Regions from separate parts of the Enterobacter hormaechei subsp. xiangfangensis genome, predicted to be linked through region 2. Evidence: predicted binding sites of a transcription regulator. Region 2 holds the regulator's gene; the other holds the start of a gene.
The links. Region 2 encodes Fur, which represses iron uptake genes when iron is present. Its sites were predicted from a motif close to ATAATAATGAGAACNACTATCAA; they were not measured.

Region 1: exbB (tol-pal system-associated acyl-CoA thioesterase) is a predicted target of Fur. The motif match lies at 13,120-13,142, and genes of this name have one in related genera.

Annotation. Positions count from the first base shown of each region.
Region 1 covers NZ_CP017183.1:3,896,648-3,912,100, forward strand. Annotated here, with positions in the region: gene pgaB (poly-beta-1,6-N-acetyl-D-glucosamine N-deacetylase PgaB) at 1-1,487, shown strand, start outside; gene pgaC (poly-beta-1,6-N-acetyl-D-glucosamine synthase) at 1,480-2,811, shown strand; gene pgaD (poly-beta-1,6-N-acetyl-D-glucosamine biosynthesis protein PgaD) at 2,808-3,242, shown strand; gene gss (bifunctional glutathionylspermidine amidase/synthase) at 3,295-5,157, opposite strand; gene yghU (glutathione-dependent disulfide-bond oxidoreductase) at 5,341-6,207, shown strand; gene fucR (L-fucose operon activator) at 6,284-7,033, shown strand; gene BFV63_RS18620 (methyl-accepting chemotaxis protein) at 7,036-8,595, opposite strand; gene BFV63_RS18625 (aldo/keto reductase) at 8,748-9,788, shown strand; gene BFV63_RS18630 (TIGR00645 family protein) at 9,847-10,335, opposite strand; gene BFV63_RS18635 (ESA_00282 family adhesion-associated protein) at 10,379-10,882, opposite strand; gene BFV63_RS18640 (hypothetical protein) at 10,985-11,389, shown strand; gene BFV63_RS18645 (hypothetical protein) at 11,391-11,816, shown strand; gene exbD (TonB system transport protein ExbD) at 11,897-12,322, opposite strand; gene exbB (tol-pal system-associated acyl-CoA thioesterase) at 12,327-13,058, opposite strand; gene metC (cystathionine beta-lyase) at 13,310-14,497, shown strand; gene yghB (DedA family general envelope maintenance protein YghB) at 14,640-15,299, shown strand; gene BFV63_RS18670 (AraC family transcriptional regulator) at 15,343-15,453, opposite strand, start outside.
Region 2 covers NZ_CP017183.1:1,316,371-1,331,823, reverse strand. Annotated here, with positions in the region: gene ybfE (LexA regulated protein) at 1-70, shown strand, start outside; gene fldA (flavodoxin FldA) at 226-756, shown strand; gene fur (ferric iron uptake transcriptional regulator) at 1,048-1,494, shown strand; gene chiQ (ChiQ/YbfN family lipoprotein) at 1,586-1,912, opposite strand; gene chiP (chitoporin ChiP) at 1,960-3,357, opposite strand; gene glnS (glutamine--tRNA ligase) at 3,805-5,472, opposite strand; gene nagE (PTS N-acetyl glucosamine transporter subunit IIABC) at 5,642-7,591, opposite strand; gene nagB (glucosamine-6-phosphate deaminase) at 7,917-8,717, shown strand; gene nagA (N-acetylglucosamine-6-phosphate deacetylase) at 8,773-9,921, shown strand; gene nagC (DNA-binding transcriptional regulator NagC) at 9,930-11,150, shown strand; gene nagD (ribonucleotide monophosphatase NagD) at 11,196-11,948, shown strand; gene asnB (asparagine synthase B) at 12,199-13,863, shown strand; tRNA gene BFV63_RS06220 (tRNA-Met) at 14,089-14,165, shown strand; tRNA gene BFV63_RS06215 (tRNA-Leu) at 14,174-14,258, shown strand; tRNA gene BFV63_RS06210 (tRNA-Gln) at 14,282-14,356, shown strand; tRNA gene BFV63_RS06205 (tRNA-Gln) at 14,389-14,463, shown strand; tRNA gene BFV63_RS06200 (tRNA-Met) at 14,481-14,557, shown strand; tRNA gene BFV63_RS06195 (tRNA-Gln) at 14,599-14,673, shown strand; tRNA gene BFV63_RS06190 (tRNA-Gln) at 14,708-14,782, shown strand; gene ubiF (3-demethoxyubiquinol 3-hydroxylase) at 14,891-15,453, opposite strand, start outside.

The DNA.
Region 1 (15,453 bases), 2.1 Mb from region 2:
AAGTTAACTTCGGCGGTCTGATGACGCCCCGCGATCGCTTTGCCACCTGGGATATGGTTCGCGAGCTCAGCCAGTCCCCGCTGATTGAGATTGGCTCGCATACCTGGGCCTCGCATTACGGCATTCCGGCCAACCCGCAGGGAAGCCGTGAACCCGCCATCGCTAACCGTTTTTTTGATAACGCGACGGGGCATTACGAAACCGATGAACACTTCAATCAGCGGATCGCCGCAGACGTACGGAAAGTCACCGATAAAATCACCCAGGTGACGGGAAAAGCGCCGCGTGCCTGGGTGTGGCCCTATGGGGCTGCTAACGGTACATCGCTCGCTATCGCCCAGAAACAGGGCTATCAGCTGGCCTTTACCCTGGAGGACGGGCTGGCAAACGTGCGCGACCTCGGCAACATCCCGCGCCTGCTGATTGCCGGAAATCCGTCGATAAAAACCTTTGCAAACACGGTTAGCCGCGTTCAGGAGTTTGAACCGGTGCGCGTCATGCATGTTGATCTTGATTACGTCTACGATCCCGATCCGGCCCAGCAGACGAAAAACATCAACAAACTCGTCCAGCGGGTCTACGACATGAAAATCAGCCATGTGTTTCTCCAGGCGTTTTCGGATCCGCGGGGCGACGGCAGGATCAGCGCGCTCTATTTCCCCAACCGTCGTCTTCCGGTCCGGGCCGATCTCTTTAATTTTGTCGCCTGGCAGCTACAAACCCGCGCGGGAGTGAAAGTCTTCGCGTGGATGCCGGTTCTCTCTTTCGATCTCAGTCCAGCCTTGCCGCGCGTGCAGCGCCGTGAGCGTCAAACGGGAGAGTTGACCGTGGCCGCCGAGCCCTATATCCGGCTCTCCCCCTGGAGTGCGCAGGTTCGCCAGCAGGTGACGGAGATCTATGAAGATCTGGCCCGCTATGCCAGCTTCAACGGGATCTTGTTCCATGACGACGCAGTGCTGACGGACGTTGACGATGCCGGACAGGATACGACCCGGCAGAAGAGCCAGCGGCTTATCGGCTTTACCCGCACCCTGAGCCAGGCGGTGAAAAACATCCGTGGCCCGCAGATCAAAACCGCGCGGAACATGTTCGCGTTGCCCATTCTCGAGCCGGAAAGCGAGGCATGGTTTGCGCAAAATCTGGATGATTTTCTGGCGGCCTACGACTGGACGGTGCCGATGGCAATGCCGCTGATGGAGTCCGTCCCGGCAGGAGAGAGCAATGCCTGGCTGACGCGTTTAGTCAAAGCCGTCGCCGCACGCCCCGGCGCGCTGAATAAAACGATTTTTGAGCTACAGGCCAGGGACTGGGCGCAGAAACCGCAGCGTGCCGTAGCCGATGGACGTCTGGTGGAGTGGATGCGGGTGCTCCAGCTGAACGGCATCAAAAATTACGGTTATTACCCCGACGACTTCCTCAACAACCAACCTGATATTTCGCGTATCAGGCCTGAATTTTCTTCGTACTGGTATCCTGACAATGACTGATCGCATTATCGCCTTCTCTATTTTGTGTCTGGTATTCGGGTTGCCGTTAGGCGTAGCCGCGCTGTTTACTGGCGAACTGATTCTGGACTTTGTCTTTTTCTGGCCGCTGTTTATGTCCGTGCTCTGGGTAACCGGCGGCCTCTATTTCTGGTTTCAGCTTGAACGGCACTGGTCGTGGGATAACGCAACACCCGCCCCCGCCTTAGCCGGTGAGCCGTTAATCTCGATTCTTATTCCCTGCTTCAATGAGGAACGCAACGCACGGGAGACCATTAGCGCCGCGCTGGATCAGCGGTACTGGAATGTAGAAGTTATCGCCATCAACGACGGTTCTTCTGATAACACGGCGGAGGTACTGCAACAGCTGGCGCGGGAGCAGCCGCGCCTGCGGGTGATTAATCTCGCAGAGAACCAGGGGAAAGCCGTGGCGCTCAAGGCCGGCGCTGCGGCGGCCCGGGGCGATCTGTTGGTCTGCATTGACGGCGACGCCCTGCTCGACCGCGACACCGCGGCGTATCTGGTGGCACCGCTGATTCAGTATCCCCACGTTGGGGCCGTCACCGGAAATCCGCGTATTCGCACGCGCTCAACGCTGATTGGTCGTATTCAGGTGGGCGAGTTTTCTTCCATTATTGGCCTCATCAAGCGAACGCAGCGGATCTATGGCCGGGTCTTTACCGTCTCCGGCGTCATCGCCGCCTTTCGCCGACAGGCGCTGGCGGATGTCGGGTACTGGAGCCCGGATATGATCACAGAGGATATCGACATAAGCTGGAAGCTTCAGCTTCGCCACTGGGATATCTTTTTCGAGCCGCGGGCACTGTGCTGGATCCTGATGCCGGAGACGCTAAAGGGACTGTGGAAGCAGCGTCTGCGCTGGGCGCAGGGGGGGGCAGAGGTGTTTCTGGTTAACCTGCGCAAGATGGCCCGCTGGGAGCATCATCGCATGTGGCCCCTGTTTCTCGAGTACGCCCTATCAACGCTGTGGGCATTTGCCTATGGGGCGACCGTGGTGTTGTTCATTCTCAGCCATATTATCCCTCTTCCCGCGAACCTGGCCGTTGCGAGCCTGTTTCCCCCGGCGTTTACCGGGCTGCTGCTGGGCGTAATGTGCCTGCTGCAATTCCTCGTCAGTTTGTATATCGAGCGGCGCTACGAGCGGAAAGTGGCAGGCTCGCTGTTCTGGGTAATCTGGTTCCCGATGGTGTACTGGATGATTGGCCTGTTTACCACCCTCGTGGCATTTCCGAAAGTCATGCTTAAACGTAAACGCGCCCGCGCGCGCTGGATCAGTCCGGACCGGGGTAAAGGGAGCATTCAATGAACGAGAGTACGTTAATTTTGACTGAACATCGGCTGGCACCGCGTCTTTTCGATGCTGCATTAACGCTGATAGCCTGGGGAGGATTCCTGTTTTTCCTGTACGCCAGGCTGTGGATGCAGTTAACCGAGGAGGGCGATCACCGCTGGAACGCAATTATCGCCTCGTTTAATACAGTGCTGGTTTATCTGCTGATTGCCGCGTTCAACGGCTGGCTGCTGATCCTGTGGTATCAGTACAATCGCCGCCGCGCGCATGTGAGGCGGCGTCATCCGGAAATGTTGCGCCATGACGAGCTTGCCCAAAGTTTTAACGTCACGCCGCAAATTATGTCCGAGATGAGCCAGTACAACCTGCTGACGGTTTACCATGACCAGATTGGCCGGATCATTGATTTGAAGATCAGCGAGCAGCAGGACGAGAAAGAAGAGTAAGAAAAAGCCCCCGCAGGTTATCCGGCGGGGGCTTTTTTGTCGCGGGTATGAATTAGTTATCCTTCACCACAATCAGCGGTTCAATATCGCTCTCTTTCTTCACCACCAGCGAGTTATCCCCACGCAGGCAGGTTCCGCCATAATTCCCGCCCACGGTAAAGGTGCAGACCTGAATGTATCTGCCGTCAACCTTCGGCAGGCACCATAGCTGCTGGTAGATATTCTTGCGGTCAACAAACTTGCCGCTGGACTGGTCCAGCAGTTCGTCCTGGGCGCCGATCAGATCGATATTGCTCCCGCAGCGTCCGGCGATCGGTTTAACGGCATAACCGGTCCGTTTGAGCAGATCGTTGACCTCAAAATCGGTATCCAGCAGGTAACGGTGGTTCGGGAAGAGCTGCCACAGCACCGGCAGGATCGCCTTGTTACCTGGGATCACCGTCCACAGCGGTTCAAAGACCAGCACTTCCGGGCGCAGCAGGACGTCAATCAGGCGCACTTCACCTTGCGGGTGACCGGTGCGGATAGGCACGGCGGCGTACTCGGTTTCGCTCACCTCGCGGATCTGCTCAATCGCCGTTTCCCATGCCCAGGTTTTCCATACGCAGTTAACGTGACGGCCTTCATCATCAATCAGTTGCCCGGCGGCATCCCAGCTCAGCGCGCCCAGTCCATGCAGGATTTTGGTTTCAAACCCGGCCTGGATCAGCGAGCGCTGAATAAAGAGCGCGTGGTAATCCTCTTCAATATCGTTGTCCTGCATGATATGGACGAACGGCCGCGCGTGGCTGTGCTTCCATGCGCCGGTCAGCTCCTCCAGCAAGCCTTCCGCCGGATTGTGGCCGGTGCCGCGATAGCCGTTTTTCACCCACTCTTCAAGAATCAGCCCGCCCTCGGTATGGCAGGAGGCGGAATCCGCGTTGTACTCGTAAACCTTAATGCCGCGCTCATCCATGCAGAAATCCATACGACCGGTGATCATATGGTGACGACGCCACTGCCAGGAGAGGCGCAGACGCGGCCAGAGAATTTTCGGGATGTCGAAAAGCGCGAGTAAGCTGTCGTCTTTCAGCACCTTGTCGGTGGCATGAAGGTACATCAGGTGCAGTTCGTTGGTGGCTTTGATCAGCTCCTGCTCGGCGCTTTCGGTAATGGTGAAGTACTGGCAGGGATCGTTGTTGATAACGTGGCCGTTGGCGCGAATGTAAGCCTGTTGCAGGGCGTCGTTTTCATTGAGCCATTTCCCGTCGAACTGGCGGTTGTTCTTCAACCTCGCGCCGCTGATTTTCAGCAGTTCACCGTCGATCTCCGGCTGAGGAATACTGTGTTCCGTCTCCTCCGTCTGGATCATCCAGCCGAGGATCTCGGTATCGTTGAACGTGTCATGAAGCGTATAGCAACCGTCCTCCACGCTCAGACGCAGCTCGCGCGTCCACTGCTGCCCCATCGGCAGCGGGGAGTGAATAACGTTCTGCTCGGCAATGCGCACTCTGTCATCCAGCAGCTGGGTAATGACGGCGACGTGGCCGGTCTCATGAAACTCACCGCCCTTTTGCCAGATGAGCAGCGCACCGGCCTGCGGCGCGCGTTTTGAGCCATTGGCAAAGGCCTGTAGCGGCAGAATATTGTCGTTTACCACCTGGCGCAAAAAACGCAGGGAGAAGATCTCCCACGCCATCCCGACGTCGGTAAAGACAAACCCGTGATTGAGAAACAGGAAACGGCGCGCAAACTCAACGCACTGCCATTTATGGCCCATGTACTCGTTGCCGATATAGCTGCGGAATTCCGCGTCTTCCGGATAGCGACGCGGATCGAGACTGCCGTAATTTGAAGAGTAAATCGCCACGCCACCCGGCGCATAACCTAATAACGTCCCGAAGGGGGCGTCACTGCTTAACGTTCCTTTACGCATGTGTCCAACCTAAAACAGGCAGGCGGCAATTTTTTTGTGGGGTTGTCGTCGTCTGCACGTTGTAATTAACTGACAGAGGTGGCGTTATCATACACCCGCCCTGCCCATTACGCTCGCATCGTTAAACGGTTCCTGCATCTCCTGCTACACTGCCTCAACACAACACCAAAGAGGCAGGCCAACATGTCAGATAACACCTATCAGCCACCGAAAGTGTGGGAATGGAAACAGAATAACGGCGGCGCGTTCGCCAATATCAACCGTCCCGTCTCGGGCGCGACGCACGAGAAAGAGCTACCTGTGGGCGCGCACCCGCTCCAGCTGTACTCACTCGGTACGCCGAATGGACAGAAAGTTACCATCATGCTGGAAGAGCTGCTGGCGCTGGGCGTGACGGGCGCGGAATACGACGCATGGTTGATCCGCATTGGCGAGGGCGATCAGTTCTCCAGCGGTTTTGTCGACGTGAACCCGAACTCGAAGATCCCGGCCCTGCGTGACCACTCCACCACCCCGCCGACGCGCGTCTTTGAATCCGGCAATATCCTGCTCTATCTGGCCGAGAAATTTGGTCACTTCCTGCCAAAAGATCCGGCAGGACGAACGGAAACCCTGAACTGGCTGTTCTGGTTACAGGGCGCGGCCCCGTTCCTCGGCGGCGGTTTTGGCCACTTCTATAACTACGCGCCAGTGAAGATTGAGTACGCTATCGATCGCTTCACCATGGAAGCTAAACGCCTGTTCGACGTGCTGGACAAACAGCTGGCGCGCGGTCGTTACGTAGCGGGTGAGGAATATACCATTGCGGATATGGCAGTCTGGCCATGGTTTGGCTGCGTGGCGCTGGGCAGCGTCTATAACGCCGCCGAGTTCCTGGATGCCGGGAAGTACACCAACGTGCAGCGCTGGGCAAAAGATGTGGCGAATCGTCCGGCCGTGAAACGCGGGCGCATTGTTAACCGTACCAACGGCGAGCTGAACGAGCAGTTGCATGAGCGTCATTCAGCAAGCGACTTCGATACCCAGACGGAAGATAAACGTCAGGGTTGATCCTTGACCGGGCGGTTCGCCGCCCTTCTTCCGCGATGAGAAAAATGCGTCAGCACGCGTGCGCAAGGAGCCTCGTATGTCAGACCAGACGCTAAAAGCGACCCGACAGCAGAGCCTTATCACCCTGCTGAGTCAAAGCGACTGGCTGACTACCGAGGTGCTGGCTGAAAAGCTCTCCGTCAGCAAAGAGACGATCCGCCGGGATCTGAAGTCGTTGCAGCAGCAGGGGAAGCTTCTGCGCCAGCACGGGCGCGCGCGTCTGATTCACCCGGACAGCCGCGACAGCGGTGAACCCTTTGGCGCACGCCTGAAAAGCCATTATGCCGACAAAGCCGATATTGCCCGCCACGCGCTGGGCTGGATCAGCGAAGGGATGACCATCGCCCTCGACGCCAGCTCAACCTGCTTTCATCTGGCGCGCCAGTTGCCGGACATCGACCTCACCGTATTTACCAACAGCCTGCCTGTCTGCCACGAGATGGCAAAGCGCGAGCGGATCACGCTTATCTGCTCCGGCGGAACGCTTGAGCGTAAGTATCGCTGCTATGTTAATCCGGCGCTGGTGACGCAGCTAAAAGGGCTGGAGATCGATCTGTTTATCTTCTCGTGTGAAGGGGTCGATGAGCATGGCGTCCTCTGGGATCCGTCCGAGCACAACGCGGGCTTTAAGGCGCTGCTGTTAAACCGCGCCAGCCAGTCGCTGCTGCTGATCGACAAAAGTAAATTTATGCGGGCAAGCGAAGTGAAAATTGGTCAGCTGTCGCAGGTAACACAGATTATTCAGAGCGATAAACGTCAGGCCGCCAGAGACGGCCTGACACGATGAGGTTACGCGGTGAGACGGAATTTCTGCACTGAGCGCTGGAGTTCTTCGGTCTGCCGTTCCAGTGCGGCGGCGGCGGCGGAAACCTGCTCCACCAGCGAGGCGTTCTGCTGGGTCACGCCGTCCATCTGCGTGATGGCAACGCCGACCTGAGAAATTCCTTTGCTCTGCTCCTCTGACGCGGTGGCGATCTGCTTCATAATGACGGTCACTTCCGTCACGTCGCGCAGGATTGCTTCCATCGTGGTGCCGGTATCGTTCACCAGCTGCGCCCCCTGCTCCACGCGGGCAACGGAATCCGCAATCAGCCCTTCGATCTCTTTGGCCGCATTCGCGCTGCGGCTGGCCAGATTACGTACCTCACCCGCCACGACCGCAAAGCCTCGCCCCTGCTCCCCGGCCCGGGCGGCTTCCACCGCGGCGTTCAGCGCGGCGTTCAGCGCCAGAATATTAGTCTGGAAAGCGATGCTGTTGATAACGGTGGTGATTTCAGCGATTTTTTTCGAGCTGTCCGAAATGCCGCTCATGGTCGTAACCACATCTTCCACCAGCGACCCGCCGCGGCTGGCCGTGCTGGAGGCGACATCCGCAAGCTGGCTGGCCTGGCGCGCGCTTTCGGCGTTCAGCTTCACCGTTGCGGTAAGCTGCTCCATGCTGGCCGCGGTCTCTTCCAGCGCGGCGGCCTGCTCTTCGGTACGCGAAGAAAGATCGTTATTCCCGCTGGAGATCTCCGTTGCCCCGCGCCAGATATTCTCGCTGCCGGAACGAATCGTGCTGACCGCCTCCCGCAGGCTGTCCTGCATTGCACTCAGCAGCGGTACCAGTTGCCCCACGCAGTTGCGGCCCAAAGATTCAATCGGCTGGCTGAGGTCGCCCTGCGCAATCTGGCGGAACTGCTGACGGATACGATCCAGCGGTTTTACCAGTATCGCCACCAGGTAGCGGTCGGTGAACAGCAGGATCAGCAGACCCACGATCGTGGCGGTGATAATTACCGTCCGGGTCATGCTGGTGAGGCCGTCGACCACCACGCGCGTGCTGTCGAGCGCCTTCGCCGCGGTATTGTTAAAGTTCTCAGCCGCTGACCCGAATGCACGGCTTAGCGGCGGCGTGACGTTGTTGGCATGCTGACGATAGCCTTCGAGCGTCGCCTGCTTCGCCTGCGCCATCTGCGGTGTAACGCCCTGATCGAGCAGCGCCTGCCAGGTGGAAATCACCTGCGCAGACACCTTTTCATCCATCGGGCCCGGGGAGATAGCTTTCATCTCTGCCAGCTTTTTACTCATGTTATCCAGCGCCTGCTGAGCAGGAGCCAGGTCCGGCGTGCCGCCCGCCGCTTTAACTTCCATTGCCCGGCTCAGGCGGGTGACGAAACGGAAATACTGATCGTTGCCCTGGCTCAGCACCGTCATTTGCCGGACCAGCTGGCGGTCAACGTCATTACCATCAGAAACACGAGACAGAGACCAGGTGCTGTAAAGCCCCACGCCTGCCCACATGACACAAAAGATCCCCAGTATCGTCAGCATGACGAAACGGATGGTGAAATTACGAAGCATCTTCATTGAGTATTCCTTGCCGTGAGGGTGAATTCGCCCAGAGGCGAGTACTCCCCTCGTTATCGGCAGATACTGTAGAAAATATACTTTTTTCGTTATCGAGTCGGCATAGAATGAAAACGTTGTTTCGAAAATTCACCGACAAGAAAGGAGACATCATGTCCTGGCACCCTTACACCGGCCGATACGAAAACATGCAGTACCGATACTGCGGCAAAAGCGGCCTGCGCTTACCGGCACTGTCGCTGGGCCTGTGGCACAGCTTCGGTCACGTTCAGCCGCTCGATTCCCAGCGCGCGCTGCTGCGTAAGGCCTTCGATCTCGGCATTACCCACTTTGATCTTGCCAACAACTACGGCCCCCCTCCGGGCAGCGCTGAAGAGAATTTTGGCCGTCTGCTGCGGGAGGATTTTGCCGGGTATCGTGACGAGCTGATCATCTCCACCAAAGCGGGCTACGACATGTGGCCAGGACCGTATGGTTCGGGCGGTTCACGTAAGTACCTGCTCGCCAGCCTCGACCAGAGCCTGAACCGCATGGGTGTGGAGTATGTGGATATTTTCTATTCTCACCGCGTAGACGAAAACACGCCGATGGAAGAGACCGCCGCCGCGCTGGCACACGCGGTGCAGAGCGGAAAAGCGCTGTATGTCGGCATTTCGTCTTACTCCACGGAACGCACGGCGGCGATGACCAAATTGCTGCGCGAGTGGAAGATCCCGCTTTTGATCCACCAGCCGTCTTACAACCTGCTTAACCGCTGGGTCGACAAGACCGGCCTGCTGGACGCGCTGGAGAAAAACGGAACGGGCTGTATCGCCTTTACCCCGCTGGCACAGGGCCTGCTCACCGGAAAATACCTGAACGGCATTCCGGACGGTTCACGTATGCAGCGCGAAGGGAAAAAAGTGCGCGGCCTGACGGAGAAAATGCTGACGGAAGCCAACCTGAGCAGCCTTCGTCTGCTGAACGAGATGGCGCACGCGCGCGGGCAGACGATGGCGCAGATGGCGCTAAGCTGGTTGTTGAAAGATGAGCGTGTAACGTCGGTACTGATTGGCGCGAGCCGCCCGGAGCAGCTGGAAGAGAACGTTCAGGCGCTGAATAACCTGCGCTTTAGCGAAGATGAACTGATGCGGATTGACCAGCACGTTGCGGATGGTGAGCTGAATTTGTGGCAGGCGTCGTCGGATAAATAGTGCGGCCTGCTGCCCTTACCACGCCCCCTCTCCCACAGGGAGAGGGGGCGTGGTGAATTTATTTCTTACTGATCTTATCCAGATACCCCATCACAAACGCCGACAGCACAAACGTCAGGTGGATAATCACATACCACATCAGCTTATTATCCGGGACGTTTTTCGCGTCCATAAAGACGCGTAACAGGTGAATAGACGAAATTGCAACAATCGACGCCGCGACTTTATTCTTCAGCGATGAGGCGTCCATTTTCCCCAGCCAGCTGAGCTTTTCTTTGTGCTCGGCGATATCAAGCTGAGAGACGAAATTCTCATAACCGGAGAACATCACCATCACCAGTAATCCTCCCACCAACGTCATATCTACCAGCGACAGTAGAACCAGAATCAAATCGGCTTCTGCCACGGAGAAAATGTTTGGCAGGACGTGGAATATCTCCTGAAAGAACTTAATCGTCAGGGCGACCAGCGCCAGGGAGAGACCAAAATAGACGGGTGCGAGCAGCCAGCGAGAGGCATACATTGCGTTTTCAAAGAAGCGTTCCATAAAATCCTGTCTGCAAACGAAACCAGCGCTGAGTATATCTCAACTATACCTCGTTGGGATCTACATCCGGACGCGCATACTCCGGCCAGACCAGCGCGACCAGTTCCGGGTAGGCTTCCAGGCTAAACTCACGAAAACACTGGCGCAGATTTAATACATCTAAATCGGAGTACGACACCTTCTCGCCATTCAGACAGCGCTTTTTGATATTGTCGTAATATTTATAGACCGCCGAATTAAGGTCGCTACAGCGGCGCTGCGCGTCGAACAGGCCGGGCGTATCATTAATTTCGGCCATTTTCATTCGCTTAATTGTCGCATGGAGGAAATCGATATATTCGTGATTTACTCGCCAGTACCAGACCGGCGTCACGGCGTTCATCAATACGGAGAAATGATCTTCCCCCTCCTCTTTCGACATCAATTCAGGCTGCGGCGGTTCACTGACGTCTTTTGACACTTTCGTTTTATTGAACTCTTGCATCAATAAAAGCACGCCAGCGGTCAGTAATAGTAACGTTATGACCGTGAAGAAAATGCTGTTCATGGGTAGGCTCCATTTTTTTTGATTTTAAAATTGCCTCATGATATTGTCAACGAATCTCACCCTTTTTCCAATCCCACCCTTTTGAAATTAAAGGAAATTAAAATGCTGCCCGACAATCTTGTCCCGGCAAAGTACCACATTACGCTTGTGGAACAGCCTTCGACGGAAGCAGATAAAGAGGCGAATTTCACTCAAGGAAAAAGAAAACTCTCCGACTATGAAGCCGACATATTAATTGGTGTTTCACGCACCGGCAAATCCCGTAATATGGTGCTGGAAGAGCACGATCGCCATTTAAAAGAGCGTTTATTTCGCGCGATCAAGATTGAAGCCTTAGTTCATCTGCTGAATGATTTACAGGCCGAAGGGGAAATAGACGCCCAGACGCTAAGTCAAATAATGGTCGAGAAAACGCAGCAAATAAATGAAGCCGGCAATGAAATTTGGCTTAATTTAATTACGCGTGAAAAAAACAATCCCATCTTTTATAACCTGGGGGAAGATTAACGTGAATGATGATAGCGGTAATAACGTTTATTTGACTTTAGATGATAAAAAAAGCGATGAATTTATCTTAAAGCAGAATCTCGACGCCCTGAAAAAGATAAAAAATGACGAGATGACGCGAATTACGCAGGATTTGGTTTCGATTCCGGCCACGCTGGTACGCCTGAAATGGCAGAACCGTCGGGAGATTTACGCCTTGCAGGCCAAGGAGGAGATTTACGGCGCGGTGATGAACGCCATTATTGAACAGCGTCCTGAGCTTAAAGAGAAGATCCTCGGGCGACTGGAGGCGAACTATCAGTACTTGCTGGCACGCGAGACAGCCACCCTGCGCCTGACCCGTAAACTCTCGGAAGGCAATTACCGTACATCAAACGTGACCTGTGTGGCGCTTGATGAAGAGGCGCCGACGGCGCCTTCAGAGTGAGACAACAATGATTGTTGCGGAATGCAGGCCGGGTAAGGCGACGCCGCCACCCGGCAGGCAAGGCTGCAAGAGCCTTCGTTTTACTTCGCGGCCGCTTTCTCTTCGCCGACCAGACCAATCTTCAGGTAGCCCGCCTGATGCAGCGTGTCCATCACCTTCATCATGGTTTCATAATCGACGGTTTTATCCGCGCGGAAGAAGACGGTGGTGTCTTTCTTGCCGCCGGTGAGCTGGTCCAGCGCCGGAATAACCGAGGCATCCGTTACCGGATCGTTGCCCAGGAACATGGACTTATCGGCCTTCACGGACAGGTAGATAGGCTTTTCCGGACGCGGCTGCGGCTGGCTGGAGGACGCAGGCAGATTCACCTTCACGTCCACCGTCGCCAGCGGTGCGGCAACCATAAAGATAATCAGCAGAACCAGCATGACGTCGATAAACGGCGTCACGTTGATCTCATGCATTTCACCGTTATCGTCCAGATTTTCATTAAGACGCATTGCCATACAATCAACCTACGCGCAGTTTGGACGCCGCATGAACCGGTTTAACGGCGCTGGCGTTCAGGTCCAGATCGCGGCTTTGCAGCAGCAGAACCTGCGCGGCAACGTCACCCAGTGTGGCTTTGTAACTGCCAATCATGCGCGCGAAGATGTTATAGATAACAACCGCCGGGATAGCGGCAACCAGACCGATAGCCGTTGCCAGCAGCGCTTCTGCGATACCCGGCGCGACGACCGCAAGGTTAGTGGTCTGCGTCTGGGCGATACCGATAAAGCTGTTCATGATGCCCCAGACGGTACCGAACAGGCCGACGAACGGGGAGATAGCGCCGATAGTCGCCAGGTAGCCGTTACCGCGGCCCATATGACGACCCACGGCCGCAACGCGACGCTCCAGACGGAAGCCGGTACGCTCTTTAATGCCTTCGTTATCTTCACTGCCTGCGGAGAGTTCCAGCTCGTTCTGCGCTTCGTTCACTAACAGGGTAGTCAGGCTTTTCGCATGGAAGGATGAGGTGATATCAGAAGCCTGATCCAGAGAACGGGCTTCCGCCAGCTGCTTCTGCTCACGCTTGAGGCGGCGTTTTTGTGAAAGAAGTTCGGCGCTCTTGCTGAAGAAGATAGCCCAGGTGATCACGGACGCCAGAATCAGGCCGATCATCACAATCTTAACTACGATGTCAGCATGTTGATACATGCCCCAAACGGAGAGATCCGTCTGCATCAAATTATTACCCACTCTGTATCTCCAAGACGCAAATCACAAAATCTGAACGTAATAATATCAAAACGTCGTCGAATTGATAGTAGTTCTCATTAGTATTTACATAGTGCCGTAATTTTCGCTCACTTTCCTTGCGCTTACGCAGTAAAAATTTCTTATGCGAATTTTTGATAATATTTTCTGCTTATTCGATAAGCATCCGGATGCACATTCTGACAATCGTGGTAGTCTGGACGTCCAGACGTATAAAAATAGGGTTAGCGAACATGACTAAAAAGCAGCTTGAGACCACGCTGGTGCAGGCAGGACGCAGTAAGAAATACACTCAGGGCTCGGTCAACAGCGTGATCCAGCGCGCCTCCTCGCTGGTGTTTGATACCGTTGAAGATAAAAAAATCGCTACGCGTAATCGCGCGAAGGGCGGGCTATTTTACGGTCGTCGTGGCACGTTAACCCATTTCTCGTTGCAGGAAGCCATGTGCGAACTGGAGGGCGGCGCGGGCTGCGCGCTGTTCCCGTGCGGCGCGGCGGCGGTCGCCAATACCATTCTGGCGTTTGTGGAACAGGGTGACCACGTCCTGATGACCAATACCGCTTACGAGCCAAGCCAGGACTTCTGCACCAAAATACTCAGCAAGCTCGGCGTCACCACCAGCTGGTTCGATCCGCTGATTGGGGCCGGTATTGCCGGGCTTATTCAGCCCAACACGCGCGTTGTGTTCCTGGAATCTCCCGGCTCCATCACCATGGAAGTGCATGACGTCCCGGCCATCGTGAAGGCGGTGCGCAGCATAGCGCCGGAAGCGATCATCATGATCGACAACACCTGGGCGGCAGGTGTGCTGTTTAAAGCCCTGGAATTTGACATCGATATCTCCATTCAGGCGGCGACCAAATACCTGATTGGCCATTCCGACGGCATGATCGGTACGGCGGTATCTAACGCCCGCTGCTGGGATCAATTGCGTGAAAACGCCTACCTGATGGGCCAGATGGTGGATGCCGATACCGCCTACATGACCAGCCGGGGCATCCGTACGCTCGGCGTGCGTCTGCGTCAGCATCACGAAAGCAGCCTGCAAATTGCACAGTGGCTGGCGCTGCATCCGCAGGTGGAGCGCGTTAACCATCCGGCGCTGCCGGGCAGCAAAGGCCATGAATACTGGCAACGTGACTTTACGGGCAGCAGCGGGTTGTTCTCATTTGTACTTAAAAAGCGCCTGAATGACGCCGAACTGGCAAGCTATCTGGATAACTTTACCCTCTTCAGCATGGCCTATTCATGGGGTGGGTTTGAATCGCTGATCCTGCCCAACCAGCCGGAGCAGATTGCGGCCCTGCGCCCGGGCGGCGAGGTGGACTTCGAAGGGACCTTAATCCGCCTGCATATCGGGCTGGAAAATGTGGACGATTTAATTGCGGATTTATCGGCAGGATTTGAGCGCATCGTGTAAAGTGCTGACTGAAATGTACTCCCCGGACGCAATTCTGAACACCGCAAGCAGAAAAGTCTGTATGAGATGCGCCTGCGATCAACCCCGACAGGCAAAATTGGGAGTACAATAGCGTTATATCTGCTGTTCCACAGGAAAGTCCATGGCTGTTATTCAAAATATCATCACGGCGCTCTGGCAACACGATTTTGCCGCGCTGGCGGACCCGCATGTCGTCGGGATTGTCTATTTCGTGATGTTCGCGACGCTGTTTCTGGAAAATGGACTACTTCCAGCCTCATTTTTACCCGGCGACAGCCTGCTCCTGCTCGCAGGGGCGTTGATCGGCAAGGGCGTGATGGACTTCGCACCGACAATGGTGATCCTCACCTCTGCGGCCAGTCTCGGCTGTTGGCTGAGCTACCTGCAAGGGCGCTGGCTTGGAAACACCCGCGTGGTGAAAGGCTGGCTGGCGCAGCTGCCGCATAAATATCACCAGCGCGCCACCTGCATGTTTGACCGCCACGGCCTGCTGGCGCTGCTCGCCGGGCGTTTTCTGGCGTTTGTTCGCACCCTGTTGCCTACCATGGCGGGCATATCGGGCCTGTCCAACCGCCGCTTCCAGTTCTTCAACTGGCTGAGCGCCCTGCTCTGGGTGGGCGTGGTCACCACGCTCGGCTACGCGCTGAACATGATCCCGTTTGTTAAGCGCCATGAAGACCAGGTGATGACGTTCCTGATGGTGCTGCCGATCTTCCTGCTGGTTGCGGGCCTGGTCGGCACAATCGCGGTGGTGATTAAGAAGAAGTATTGCAGCGCCTGATACCCCATCCTGATTCTCTTCCCGCGGGGAGAGAATCAAAAGCCTAAGCGCCCTGCATCGTTCTGATGCGCGACGCATCCTCCCCCGGCGTGACGCCGAAGTAGCGCTTAAACTCCCGACTAAACTGCGACGCGCTTTCATACCCAACCCGCAT
Region 2 (15,453 bases):
CATCAGCCGCAGCGAACTGATCGAAGAGATGCTGATCGCCCAGCTTGAGACGTTACGCGGCAAGGCGTGAGTCAGAAAATCCCCAATATTACCTTTTTCATGTAGCACAGAGTGCAGTCCTGCGTGATAGCTGTTTCCGCAGGGTTGCCTGTTCTGCTATTATTGCCCTTATCCGTGGACAATTTGCGCCACCATACCATTAAGTTTCAAGAGGTTATTTTACTCATGGCAATCATCGGCATTTTCTTTGGCAGTGATACCGGCAATACTGAAAATATCGCAAAAAACATTCAAAAACAGCTCGGTAAAGACGTTGCTGATGTGCATGACATCGCCAAGAGCAGCAAAGAAGATCTCGAGGGCTATGACATCCTGCTGCTGGGCATCCCCACCTGGTACTACGGTGAAGCACAGTGTGACTGGGACGATTTCTTCCCGACGCTGGAAGAAGTAGACTTCAACGGCAAGCTGGTTGCCCTGTTTGGCTGTGGCGATCAGGAAGACTATGCTGAGTATTTCTGTGATGCGCTGGGCACTATTCGCGACATCATTGAGCCACGCGGTGCGGCGATCGTCGGTCACTGGCCAACGGCGGGTTACCATTTCGAAGCTTCCAAAGGTCTGGCAGATGACGATCACTTCGTTGGCCTGGCCATTGATGAAGACCGTCAGCCAGAGCTGACCGCTGAGCGTGTAGAAAAATGGGTTAAGCAGGTTCGTGAAGAGCTGAACCTGGACGATATCCTTAACGCCTGATATCCCTGCGGCGCAACTCCGGTTGCGCCCGTTTTCCAGGTAAAACCGATTAAATTAATTGCTACAAACTTTTAACTTTTTCGCCCAGACCTGTACAATATCCCCCTGGTAAAAAGTGGGTGCCATCGAACAAGTTTGTTGGTGATACCACGTTTTTATAAGCATACTTTGCTTGAGACTTGCAGTTTTCATTTAGCCATGGCAGTTCTATAATGAGACGCATTATCCCAAGTGCATTTTCTGTCACTTCTTCTTTTGAAGTGAATCGTTTAGCAACAGGACAGATTCCGCATGACTGACAACAATACCGCATTAAAGAAAGCTGGCCTGAAAGTAACGCTTCCTCGGTTAAAAATCCTTGAAGTGCTTCAGGGGCCAGACAATCACCATGTCAGTGCGGAAGACCTTTATAAGCGTCTTATCGATATGGGTGAAGAGATTGGGCTGGCAACCGTCTATCGTGTGCTGAACCAGTTTGATGACGCGGGCATTGTTACTCGTCATAATTTCGAAGGCGGTAAATCCGTGTTCGAGCTGACTCAGCAGCACCACCACGATCACCTGATCTGCCTCGACTGTGGCAAGGTCATTGAATTTAGCGATGATTCCATTGAATCGCGCCAGCGTGAAATCGCCGCCCGTCATGGCATCCGCCTGACCAACCACAGCCTGTACCTGTACGGTCACTGTGCTGAAGGTGATTGCCGCGAAAATGAACATGCGCACGACGCAAAATAAGTGAGTGTTCATACTCTGAGCCAGCCGTGAGGTTGGCTTTTTTTTGCCTGAAAAAAGCCCGGTGACGCTGCGCCACCGGGCGTAAAGCAACTTATTTATTGTTATTGCGTATCTCGTTCCAGATCTTATCGCAACGCTTCGCCACTTCCTGATCGTTACCGGTTTTACGCGCCTGAATACAGGCCTGGTAATCCATTACGCGAACGTTTTCCTGCGTGGCGAATTGCTCATGGGCTTTGTCTTTTTTCAGCACGTTCAGCACGCTTTGACAGGCCTCAATCTTCTCAGGTGAACCCTGTGCGGTATTGATGCACGCGCTGTAGGCCTCTTTCAGACGGGAGTCCTCTTTCGGCACCTGATCCTGCGCGCATGCCACCAGCCCGAAGGTCAGCAACGCAACGATTACCCTTTTATTCATCATGTTCAGTCTCCATAACGGCGGGACACCGCCCGCCGCAGCATTCCTCAGAAGATGGTAAATGGCGCAATGACCATGAATTTCACGTCACGTTCATCCTGGAAGATGTTGCCGTAGCCGCCCGCGTAGCTCGGGATATCGGAGTGGTTGTCATACTGGGTGAAGTGCAGTTTGAACATCGTGCCTTTCGCACGGCCCTCCTGAAGGGTATAAATCGCATCCAGACTGTATGAAGACTCTTTCAGACGGTAGTTCGGATCGTAGTACGCGTCTGGCGTTGCCATATCCCCGGGCTTCGCATCCCAGGCGTACGCGTAGGATGCTCCCACTGCCCAGCCGGGCAGGTTCCAGTTTTTCAGGTCATACATTGCCCCGAAGAAGACCGCCTTTTCGCCGTCGGCGTTAAAGTCAGAGCGGTTATCCCACCAGATATCCAGACGACCGTTAGAGGAGGCGTAGGTAGGCGTCATACGTTGCAGGAAGTAACCCTGCTGCCCTTCTGCCTTGACCCATGTTCCCTCCAGACGCAAATCAACCTGACCTACCTTGTAGCCGAAGGTCAGCGCCTGTAACCACGCGGTGCCGTCATAGATATCATTTACGCTGCCATCACTGACCTTGTCGCGCGTACCGTAGAACTGATAGCTGGTGCTCAGCGGGCTACCCGCGATATCAAATTTGTAGCTGGCTTTAGCAAAGTACTGATCGATATAGCCTTCAGCCTGACCAAATGCAGCTTCCAGCACCAGATCGTTTTTAAAGTCGTACTTCGCTCCCAGCGAGTGGAGATAATCAACTTTGGTTTTTTTATCGTTCTGATAGAACTTGTCCATCTCAATGTGCCACGGCGCTTTGTACTCGTTGGTCCACATATAGGAGAAGCTCAACGCCCCCGCATCGCCGTAGTCAAAATTAGCACCGGCTTCCGCCCCCTGATAGGTGCCTGGCATAAAGCTCCAGTGCGGCGCTAACAGCGTCTGACCGGTTGGCTGGATATAACCTCCGCGCGCCCAGACCGGACCATATTTGAATTTTGCAGCCGCTTTATACAGGCTGATTCCGCTTTTATCGCCGGACCAGTCTTCGTCGTAGGCTTTATTGCTGGAGGAGAACGCAATTTCGTTCGGATGGCCGCTGTCGCCATTTTCGGCCATTTCAATTGCGGTGAACGCTGCAATATCGATCCCGAACATATCGGCGGCATATCCCGACTGGAAATCAAGGTTGGCGTTCCAGGTCGAGTGAGAAAGGTTGGTTTTGTATTTATCTTCAGTGACGTCTTTACGGTCACGCTCACGCTGCCAGTAATAAATACCGCCCGTGAGGGTGGAATCTTCGATGAAACCTGCTGCTTTTGCCTCTGGCGCAACCACCAGGCCCGACATTGCTGTCACACCGGCGATAGCCAGCGCCAGCGCACTACGTTTGCCACTGAACGTACGCATAGATTATTCCTCTTTGACGAATTAAAACGCCTTAAACGGCGAAAAACAGAAAAGACCAAGTGGTCAGGGGTAGTCAGAAATACCCTCGAATTAACTACCGTCTTTAGGTTATTTTTCGCGACGCGAATTATCAATGCTTTTAATCAGGCAAAAGTCAGGATTATGACGAAGAGCACATATTTCGTAGTGCTTTGTAACATTTACCGGGAAGCGAGTACTGGCGGGGGAATGCGCTGATTTTCAGTAAGTAACATTGATATTGTGAATATATTTTTCAGTGTTTCTGTTTTTGGAAAACAACAAACTTTTTTTAAATAAAATAAGTAGCACCACATTGACCTGGAATGTTGGGTTTAAATGATTATCCCGATGCTTAACGACATGATCGTTAAATAAAAAAACGCCGCATTACGCGGCGTTTGTTTCTCATTGACCAGAGCAGCGTTATTATTCGCCGATCTTAGTCCAGGTATCACGCAGACCGACGGTACGGTTAAATACCGGTTTTTCTGCCGTGCTGTAACGGCTGTCCAGGCAGAAGTAACCCTCACGTTCAAACTGGAACGCTTTACCGGCTTCAGCGGCTTTCAGAGACGGCTCGGCATACCCCTGCTTGATAATCAGAGACTCAGGGTTAATGACCGCCAGGAAGTCCTCCGCAGCGCCTGGATTAGGCACGCTGAACAGACGATCGTAGAGACGGATCTCAACCGGCAGCGCATGCTGCGCGCTCACCCAGTGGATTACACCTTTTACTTTACGACCATCCGCCGGATCTTTACTCAGCGTCTCTGCGTCGTACGTACAGAAGATGGTCGTGATGTTACCTTCCGCATCTTTCTCTACGCGCTCGGCTTTGATCACATATGCGTTACGCAGACGCACTTCTTTGCCCAGCACCAGACGCTTGTACTGCTTGTTCGCTTCTTCGCGGAAGTCGGCGCGATCGATCCAGATTTCACCGCTGAACGGCACGTCGCGGATGCCCATTTCCGGTTTGTTCGGATGGTTAGGCATCGAGACCTGTTCGCTTCCGCCCTGCGGATAGTTTTCGATAACCAGTTTCACTGGATCGATCACCGCCATCGCGCGCGGCGCGTTTTCGTTCAGGTCTTCACGAATGCAGGATTCCAGAGACGCCATTTCGATGGTGTTGTCCTGCTTGGTGACGCCGATACGTTTGCAGAACTCACGAATGGAGGCGGAGGTGTAGCCACGACGACGCAGGCCAGAGATGGTCGGCATACGTGGGTCGTCCCAGCCTTCAACGTGCTTGTCAGTGACCAGCAGGTTCAGCTTACGCTTGGACATCACGGTGTATTCCAGGTTCAGACGAGAGAACTCGTACTGACGCGGATGCACAGGAATGGTGATGTTATCCAGCACCCAGTCGTACAGACGACGGTTGTCCTGGAATTCCAGCGTGCACAGAGAGTGCGTAATGCCTTCCAGCGCATCGCTGATGCAGTGGGTGAAGTCGTACATCGGGTAGATGCACCACTTGTTACCGGTCTGGTGGTGTTCAGCGAACTTAATGCGGTACAGCACCGGATCGCGCATCACGATGAACGGAGACGCCATATCGATTTTGGCACGCAGACACGCTTTACCTTCTTCGAAGCCACCGGCACGCATTTTTTCAAACAGCGCCAGGTTCTCTTCCACGCTACGATCGCGGAACGGGCTGTTTTTACCAGGCTGAGTCAGCGTACCGCGGTATTCACGGATTTCGTCAGCTGACAATTCGTCGACGTATGCCAGACCTTTGTTAATCAGTTCAACCGCGTAGGCATACAGCTGATCGAAATAGTCTGAGGAGTAGCAGATATCGCCAGACCAGTTGAAGCCCAGCCATTGCACGTCGTTTTTTATCGACTCAACGTATTCGATGTCTTCTTTTACTGGGTTGGTGTCATCGAAACGCAGGTTGCACTGCCCCTGGTAATCTTGCGCAATACCAAAGTTCAGGCAGATCGATTTGGCGTGACCAATGTGCAGGTAGCCATTTGGCTCCGGCGGGAAACGCGTGTGGACTGTGGTGTGCTTACCACTGGCCAGATCTTCATCGATGATCTGACGAATAAAGTTACTCGGGCGGGCTTCTGCCTCACTCATCGTGGATTCCTCAAAGCGTAAACAACGTATAACGGCATATGATCTTATAAGCCGGACGTAGTGACAACCCTTAAAACGTCCCGGAAGAAAATAATGGGGGCAATTGCTGCAAAAAAAAGCGGCGGAGGATATCCCCCGCCGCTAAAGGCATAACTCTACTCAGGAGCGATTACTTGCCTTTAATCTCATACAGTGGCGTCTGGCCTGCAACTACCTGCCCCTGCGCCTGGATCACCAGACCGCTGAAGTCGTCGATGTTGCTGCACACGACCGGGCTTATCATGGAGCGCGCGTTGGCATTCAGGAAGTCCAGATCCATTTCCAGAATCGGCTGGCCTGCCGCCACTTCAGCACCCTCTTCCACCAGGCGAGTAAAGCCCTGGCCGTTCAGCGCAACGGTATCGATACCCATATGGACAACGATCTCCGCGCCTTTTTCCGTTTCCAGGCAGAACGCATGGTTGGTGTTGAAGATTTTCACGATAGTACCGGCAGCCGGAGAGACCACAGTTTTGTCCGTTGGTTTCACCGCCACGCCGTCACCGACCGCTTTGCTGGCGAACGCTTCGTCAGGCACCTGTTCAAGCGCAACAACGTCACCTGTCACCGGAGAAACCAGCGCAGCGATGGTCACCGCGTTTGGCACAGCCTGCGGTTTTGCAACCGGCGCGTCAGCCACTGGCGCGTTATCCGTTGAGGCGGCAGCGACCGGCCCACGGGCAACCACTTTTTTCATTTCATCGCCGATAGATTCGGCTTTCGCACCCACGATAACCTGGATGGTTTGTTTGTTCAGTTTCACCACACCAGACGCACCCAGGCGTTTGCACATTGCATCGCTCACGCGCGCGGAGTCACCTACGGTCAGACGCAGACGGGTAATACAGGCATCGATCGCTTTCAGGTTGTCGGTGCCACCCACAGCGGCAATGTAGCTGGTTGCCAGTTGGGTTAAACCCTCTTCGGTATTGCTGTTGGCTTCACTGGTCACAACATCATCTTTCGTATCTTCGCGGCCAGGCGTCTTCAGGTTAAACATACGAATAACCGCGCTGAACAGAACGAAGTAGATAACGAAGAAGATCAGGCCCATCACCATCAGGATCCAGACGTTGCTGCTTGCCGCCGGCAGGTTGTACATCAACACATAGTCGATGGCGCCTGCGGAGAAGGAGAAGCCAGCATGGATACCCAGAAGGGTGGCGACGAACAGGCTGATACCGGTCAGGATCGCATGCATCAGATACAGCAGCGGAGCCAGGAACATGAACAGGAATTCCAGTGGCTCGGTCACGCCGGTCAGGAAGGCGGTGATCGCAACGGACAGCAGCATCCCGCCAACCATTGGGCGACGCGCTTTCGGCGCAGCCAGGTACATTGCCAGCGCCGCGCCAGGCAGACCAAACATCATGATTGGGAAGAAGCCAGACATGAACATGCCCGCGGTGCCGTCGCCTGCGTAGAAGCGGTTGATATCACCGTGGAATACCGCGCCGGCCGCGTTGGTGAACTCACCAATCTGGAACCAGGCGATGGTGTTCAGTACCTGATGCAGACCGGTTGGGATCAGCAGACGGTTAATGAAACCGAAGATGCCCGCACCCATTGCGCCCGCAGACACGATCCACTCGCCACCCGCATGGATAGCATGCTGCACCGGTGGCCAAACGTAGCCAAAGATGGCGGCGAGGATCAGACAGAAAAAGCCCGTCGCAATCGGCACAAAACGTTTACCGCCGAAGAAGCTCAGGAAGTCAGGAAGTTTGATACCTGCCCAACGGTTGTACACGGCGCCACCCACCAGGCCAGTAATGATACCTGCCAGCACACCCATGTTGATTTCAGGATTGATGGTTACCATCGCTTTCGTGAGGATGAAGTAACCGACAGCCCCTGCCAGTGCCGCGGCACCCGCGCTGTCTTTTGACCAGCTTGACGCCACACCGATGGCGAAAATCAGCGCCAGGTTGTCAAAAATTGCGCCGCCTGCCTGGGCAATAAACGGCACGTTAAGAAGATCGGGTTGCCCGAATCGCAGCAGCAATGCTGCAACCGGTAGCACGGCGATAGGGAGCTGCAAAGCCCTACCGAGGCGCTGGAAAAAACCTAAAATATTCATCCTATTCCCCCTACGAGACCCTTTGTTAAGACTCGCGCATAAACTATGTTTTTATTGTGTCACGAACGATAGATACAGTTGATGATTCACTGGCAGTGTGAGTGTGTGAAAAATTAATTCGTATCGCAAATTAAACACCTATTTTTTGTGATTATTGTCACCAAATATCGTATTAAACCCTCCCTGTCACTGGCTAACGACGAAAACTTATTTTATCATTCAAAAAATCAAGACGGATTGATCCGGCCTGAAAGGTTCCAGGTTACGCTTAGTTCAGGTTGCACTAATCATCCGCCCACTTTTACTTAAACTTTAGAGGTGAATAATGAGACTGATTCCCCTGGCAACAGCTGAACAAGTCGGAAAATGGGCTGCTCGTCATATCGTTAACCGCATCAACGCGTTCAAACCAACAGCCGATCGTCCTTTCGTTCTCGGTCTTCCAACCGGCGGCACGCCCCTGACCGCTTATAAAGCTCTGGTTGAAATGCACAAAGCGGGCCAGGTAAGCTTTAAACACGTTGTGACCTTCAACATGGACGAATATGTCGGCCTGCCAAAGGAACATCCGGAAAGTTACCACAGCTTTATGCACCGTAATTTCTTCGATCACGTTGATATTCCGGCTGAAAACATTAACCTGCTGAATGGAAACGCGCCTGATATTGACGCAGAATGCCGTCAGTATGAAGAAAAAATCCGTTCCTACGGTAAAATCCACCTGTTTATGGGCGGCGTAGGCAACGATGGTCATATCGCGTTCAACGAACCGGCATCTTCACTGGCTTCCCGTACCCGTATTAAAACGCTGACCCATGATACGCGCGTGGCTAACTCCCGCTTCTTTGACGGCGACGTCAATCAGGTGCCTAAATACGCGCTGACCGTGGGCGTGGGCACGCTGCTGGATGCCGAAGAAGTGATGATTCTGGTGCTGGGCGCGGTGAAAGCGCAAGCGCTTCAGGCTGCCGTTGAAGGCAACGTGAACCATATGTGGACGATCAGCTGCTTACAGCTGCATCCAAAAGCGGTTGTCGTGTGTGACGAACCGTCCACCATGGAGCTGAAAGTGAAAACGCTGAAATACTTCAACGAGCTGGAAGCTGAGAACATCAAAGGTCTGTAATTGAATAACCGCCTCTTTTATCCGGGGCGGTCGCTTTTTTTAACCGGGGGTCGATATGTACGCTTTAACTCACGGTCGGATTTATACCGGCCATGAAATTCTGGATGACCATGCGATTGTAATCGCCAATGGCCTGATTGAACGTGTTTGCCCGCTGGCGGAACTGCCGACGGAGATCGAACAGCGTTCACTCAATAGAGCTGTAATCTCCCCCGGTTTCATCGACGTACAGCTTAACGGCTGCGGCGGTGTCCAGTTTAACGATACCGCAGAAGCGGTGACGGTTGAAACGCTGGAAATTATGCAGAAAGCCAACGAGAAATCGGGCTGCACCAGCTATCTGCCAACGCTGATCACCAGCAGCGATGACCTGATGAAACAGGGTATCCGCGTCATGCGCGAATACCTGGCAAAACATCCGAATCAGGCGCTGGGCCTGCACCTGGAAGGGCCCTGGCTGAATATGGTCAAGAAAGGCACCCATAACCCAAACTACGTGCGCAAACCGGATGCCGAGCTGGTGGATTACATGTGCGCCAATGCCGATGTGATCACCAAAGTGACGCTGGCCCCGGAAATGACCGGCACGGACGTTATCAGCAAACTGGCCGCCGCCGGGATTGTGGTATCTGCGGGCCATTCGAACGCGACGCTGAAAGAGGCGAAGGCCGGTTTCCGCGCAGGCATTACATTTGCCACACACCTTTATAACGCGATGCCCTATATTACTGGCCGCGAACCGGGACTGGTTGGCGCAATTCTGGATGAACCAGACGTCTACTGCGGCATTATCGCCGACGGCTTGCATGTCGATTACACCAACATCCGCAACGCCAAACGCCTGAAAGGCGACAAGCTCTGCCTGGTGACGGATGCTACCGCTCCGGCAGGAGCGAATATTGAGCAGTTCATTTTTGCTGGTAAAACAATATACTACCGGAATGGACTGTGTGTGGATGAGAACGGCACGCTGAGCGGTTCTTCTCTGACGATGATCGAAGGGGTACGTAACCTCGTTGAACATTGCGGCATCGCGCTTGAGGAAGTGCTGCGCATGGCCACGCTTTATCCGGCGCGCGCCATTGGCGTCGATAAACAGCTCGGTGGTATTGCGCCAGGTATGGTTGCAAACCTGACGGCGTTCACACACGATTATAAAATTATTAAGACCATCGTTAATGGTAACGAGGTCGTCACTGAGTAAGTAAAAGTATGACACCAGGCGGACAAGCTCAAATCGGTAATGTCGATCTCGTTAAACAACTTAACAGCGCGGCAGTTTATCGCCTGATTGACCAGCACGGGCCAATCTCACGCATTCAGATAGCCGAACAAAGCCAGCTTGCTCCCGCCAGCGTGACAAAAATTACACGTCAGCTTATTGAGCGCGGCCTGATCAAAGAAGTCGATCAGCAGGCCTCCACCGGGGGCCGCCGCGCGATTTCCATCGTCACGGAAACCCGCAATTTTCAGGCCATTGGCGTTCGCTTAGGACGTCATGACACCACTCTTACGCTCTACGACCTGAGCAGCAAGGCCATTGCCGAAGAGCATTACCCCCTTCCTGAGCGCACGCAGGAGACGCTTGAACATGCGTTACTGAATACCATTGCGCAGTTTATCGAAAGCTGTCAGCGCAAGATCCGTGAACTCATCGCCATCTCGGTGATTTTGCCCGGCCTGGTTGACCCGGAAAGCGGCGTTATTCGCTACATGCCGCATATTAAGGTAGAGAACTGGGGGCTGGTTGAGGCGCTGGAAAAGCGCTTCAAGCTGACCTGCTTTGTTGGTCACGATATTCGCTCGCTGGCGCTGGCGGAGCACTACTTTGGTGCGAGCCAGGACTGCGAAGACTCTATTCTGGTGCGCGTTCACCGTGGTACAGGTGCGGGCATCATCTCGAATGGCCGCATTTTTATTGGTCGTAACGGTAACGTAGGCGAGATTGGTCATATCCAGGTGGAACCGCTTGGCGAGCGCTGCCACTGCGGTAATTTTGGCTGTCTTGAAACCGTTGCCGCCAACGCCGCCATTGAACATCGCGTTCGCCATCTGCTGGAGCAGGGTTACCAGAGCCGCGTCACGCTGGACGATTGTAAGATCGGCACCATCTGCAAAGCGGCAAACAAAGGCGATGCGCTGGCCTGCGAAGTGATCGAACAGGTAGGACGCCACCTGGGTAAGACCATCGCCATTGCCATCAACCTGTTTAATCCGCAAAAGGTGGTGATTGCCGGCGAGATCGTTGAAGCCGAAAAAGTGTTACTGCCCGCCATTGAAGGCTGCATCAATACCCAGGCGCTGAAGGCATTTCGCCAGAATTTGCCGGTGGTGCGATCTACGCTCGATCACCGCTCGGCAATTGGCGCATTCGCCCTGGTAAAACGTGCCATGCTGAACGGGATCCTGCTGCAACATTTGCTGGAATCCTGATCGGATCTTATAGTAACGCCTTCTTTTTTTGATGTCGGATTGTCCATGACCATTAAGAATGTAATTTGTGATATCGACGGCGTGCTGATGCACGACAACGTTGCCGTGCCGGGTGCTGCGGAGTTTCTTCACCGCATCATCGACAAAGGAATGCCACTGGTTCTTCTCACGAACTACCCTTCACAGACTGGTCAGGATCTGGCAAACCGCTTTGCTACTGCGGGCGTCAACGTCCCGGACAGCGTGTTTTATACCTCTGCGATGGCGACCGCGGATTTCCTGAAGCGTCAGGAAGGCAAAAAAGCCTATGTGGTTGGTGAAGGTGCGCTGATCCACGAGCTGTATAAAGCGGGCTTCACCATCACCGACGTGAACCCGGACTTTGTCATCGTGGGCGAAACGCGCTCCTTTAACTGGGAGATGATGCATAAGGCAGCCTACTTTGTCGCCAACGGTGCGCGTTTTATCGCCACCAACCCGGACACGCACGGTCGCGGTTTTTATCCCGCCTGCGGTGCGCTGTGTGCCGGTATCGAAAAAATCTCGGGCCGTAAGCCGTTTGTTGTCGGTAAACCGAGCCCGTGGATTATCCGCGCCGCACTGAATACGATGCAGGCACACTCAGAAGAAACCGTCATTGTGGGCGACAACCTGCGTACCGATATTCTTGCTGGCTTCCAGGCGGGGCTTGAAACCATCCTGGTGCTTTCTGGCGTTTCACAGCTTGATGACATTGATACGATGCCGTTCCGGCCAAGCTGGATTTACCCCTCTGTCGACGAAATCGACGTTATTTGATTCAGAACCACGCCTCAGGGCGTGGTTTTTCATTTCTGCTGTCTGAAAACATCACTTCATCTAACGAAATCAGCTCTTCATTGAGAAATCATCAATAGAATCGCTTAAGGCATACTCTTTTTTTAAGATTCGGCAATTGCCATTGCACTTTTTACGTTTTCATCGGTAAAACGCTTGCGCCCCCTCCCCTTTTTGCGGCATTTTCATAAGCAAGCAACATCACAACGCAACAGGGTTAACGGAGAAGGTTATGTGTTCTATTTTTGGCGTACTGGATATTAAAACTGACGCGGGCGAACTGCGTAAAAAAGCACTCGAATTGTCCCGCCTGATGCGCCATCGCGGTCCGGACTGGTCAGGCGTTTACGCCAGCGATAAAGCGATTCTGGCTCACGAACGTCTCTCCATTGTTGATGTCAACGCTGGCGCACAGCCGCTGTATAACGAGAAAAAAACGCACGCGCTGGCTGTTAACGGTGAAATTTACAACCATCAGGCGCTGCGCGCTGAGTACGGCGATCGCTACGCGTTTCAGACCGGCTCAGACTGCGAAGTGATCCTGGCGCTGTATCAGGAGAAAGGCCCGGAGTTCCTCGACGACCTGCAAGGTATGTTCGCCTTCGCCCTGTACGACAGCGAAAAAGACGCTTACCTGATTGGCCGCGACCATATTGGTATTATCCCGCTGTACATGGGACACGATGAACACGGTAACTTCTACGTTGCCTCAGAGATGAAAGCCCTGGTACCGGTATGCCGCACCATCAAAGAGTTCCCGGCAGGTAGCTACCTGTGGAGCCAGGACGGCGAGATCCGCCCGTACTACCAGCGCGACTGGTTTGATTATGAAGCGGTGAAAGACAACGTGACGGACAAAGCGGAACTGCGTCAGGCGCTGGAAGAGTCAGTGAAAAGCCACCTGATGTCAGATGTCCCCTACGGTGTACTGCTCTCCGGCGGTCTGGACTCCTCCGTGATCTCCGCGATCACCAAGAAATTCGCCGCACGTCGCGTGGAAGATCAGGAGCGCTCTGAAGCCTGGTGGCCACAGCTGCACTCCTTTGCCGTGGGTCTGGAAGGGGCACCTGACCTGAAAGCCGCCCAGGAAGTGGCGAACCATCTTGGCACGGTGCACCATGAAATTCACTTCACCGTACAGGAAGGTCTGGATGCGATCCGCGATGTGATCTATCACATTGAAACCTATGATGTGACCACCATTCGCGCCTCCACGCCGATGTATTTGATGTCGCGAAAGATCAAAGCGATGGGCATCAAGATGGTGCTCTCCGGCGAGGGTTCTGACGAAGTGTTTGGCGGTTACCTCTATTTCCACAAAGCACCGAACGCCAAAGAGCTGCATGAAGAAACGGTGCGTAAGCTACAGGCACTGCACATGTTTGACTGCGCGCGCGCCAACAAAGCGATGTCCGCCTGGGGTGTGGAAGCCCGCGTGCCGTTCCTCGATAAGAAATTCCTCGATGTGGCGATGCGCATCAACCCACAGGACAAAATGTGCGGCAACGGCAAAATGGAGAAACATATCCTGCGTGAATGTTTTGAATCCTACCTGCCGGCGAGCGTGGCGTGGCGTCAGAAAGAGCAGTTCTCCGATGGCGTAGGCTACAGCTGGATCGACACCCTGAAAGAGGTGGCGGCGAAACAGGTTTCTGATCAACAACTGGAAACTGCGAGCTTCCGTTTCCCGTACAACACGCCAGCCTCGAAAGAGGCGTATTTGTACCGTGAGATCTTTGAGGAGCTGTTCCCGGTTCCAAGCGCAGCCGAGTGCGTACCGGGTGGTCCTTCGGTCGCCTGCTCTTCTGCTAAAGCCATTGAATGGGATGAATCCTTCAAAGCGATGAACGATCCGTCAGGACGCGCGGTGGGCGTTCACCAGTCTGCTTATAAATAATGTCCAGACTATAATCAGGCCCTCCGGGGCCTGATTTTTTTGCCTCTCTTTTCCCGGCATAAAATCGATTAATAACCAATAATTGTCGAATATTCGGCCTCGCTGTTCGCAACCTAACCAAACAGTCACATTCCGGCTATTTTCATTGAAAAAGGTGTTGACGCTGCAAGGGTCTATACGCATAATGCGCCCCGCAACGCCGATAAGGTAACGCGAAAAAAAGATGGCTACGTAGCTCAGTTGGTTAGAGCACATCACTCATAATGATGGGGTCACAGGTTCGAATCCCGTCGTAGCCACCATCTTTTTTGCGGGAGTGGCGAAATTGGTAGACGCACCAGATTTAGGTTCTGGCGCCGCAAGGTGTGCGAGTTCAAGTCTCGCCTCCCGCACCATTCCCAGGTAAGCGTTGCACGGATGGGGTATCGCCAAGCGGTAAGGCACCGGTTTTTGATACCGGCATTCCCTGGTTCGAATCCAGGTACCCCAGCCATATTTCTTCGATCATGCGGTTCTCCGCGGTATTGGGGTATCGCCAAGCGGTAAGGCACCGGTTTTTGATACCGGCATTCCCTGGTTCGAATCCAGGTACCCCAGCCATCGAAGATTGCAGTACTGGCTACGTAGCTCAGTTGGTTAGAGCACATCACTCATAATGATGGGGTCACAGGTTCGAATCCCGTCGTAGCCACCATATTTACGTTATCGAATACGATTCGGTAAACTGAACATTGTTGGGGTATCGCCAAGCGGTAAGGCACCGGATTCTGATTCCGGCATTCCGAGGTTCGAATCCTCGTACCCCAGCCACTTTAAAGTCGTTAAGCAGTTTGTTTAACGCAATTGGGGTGTCGCCAAGCGGTAAGGCTCTGGTTTCTGATACCAGCATTCCGGGGTTCGAATCCCTGCACCCCAGCCACTTTAAACAAACAAGCCCGCTCTGCGGGCTTTTTTGTTTTTGTTGTTCAGAATAGTGCGGCCTGATGCCTTCACCCTAACCCTCTCCCACGGGGAGAGGGAATAAAGATCAGAGTCCGAGGGCGTACTTCAGGGCCTGACGCTTCAGACCACCGGCACGTTCCGCTGCCATCAATCCAATATTGCGCACTATACGCACCGGACCAACATCATTGCTGAACCCGGCATAGAACAGATCCATCCCCGACTGCATAATGAAGTTATCCGCCATACGGCGCGTCTGGTAGCGCTTCAGAACCTGATGGCTGGCCCAGGCTTCCGCGTGGGCGCGAGCGTTACCCAGCACATCCAGTAACGCATCGACGTCACGGTATCCCAGATTCACCCCCTGCCCCGCCAGCGGATGAATGGTGTGCGCCGCGTCCCCCACAAGCACCAGTCCTTCACGGGCATACTGCAACGCATGGCGTCGCATCAGCGGGAATGCGCCGGCGGCAACCGGGGTCACGTTGCCCAGACGGCTCGGGAAGTGCTGGCGGATTTCGCGCTGCAACTGATCCATGGACAGCCCCTGCAACTGTCGAATGCGCGCCGGTTTGTCGTACCACACCAGCGAAGCCCAGTTATCAAACAGCGGTAAGAATGCATGCGGGCCGTTCGGCGTAAAATGCT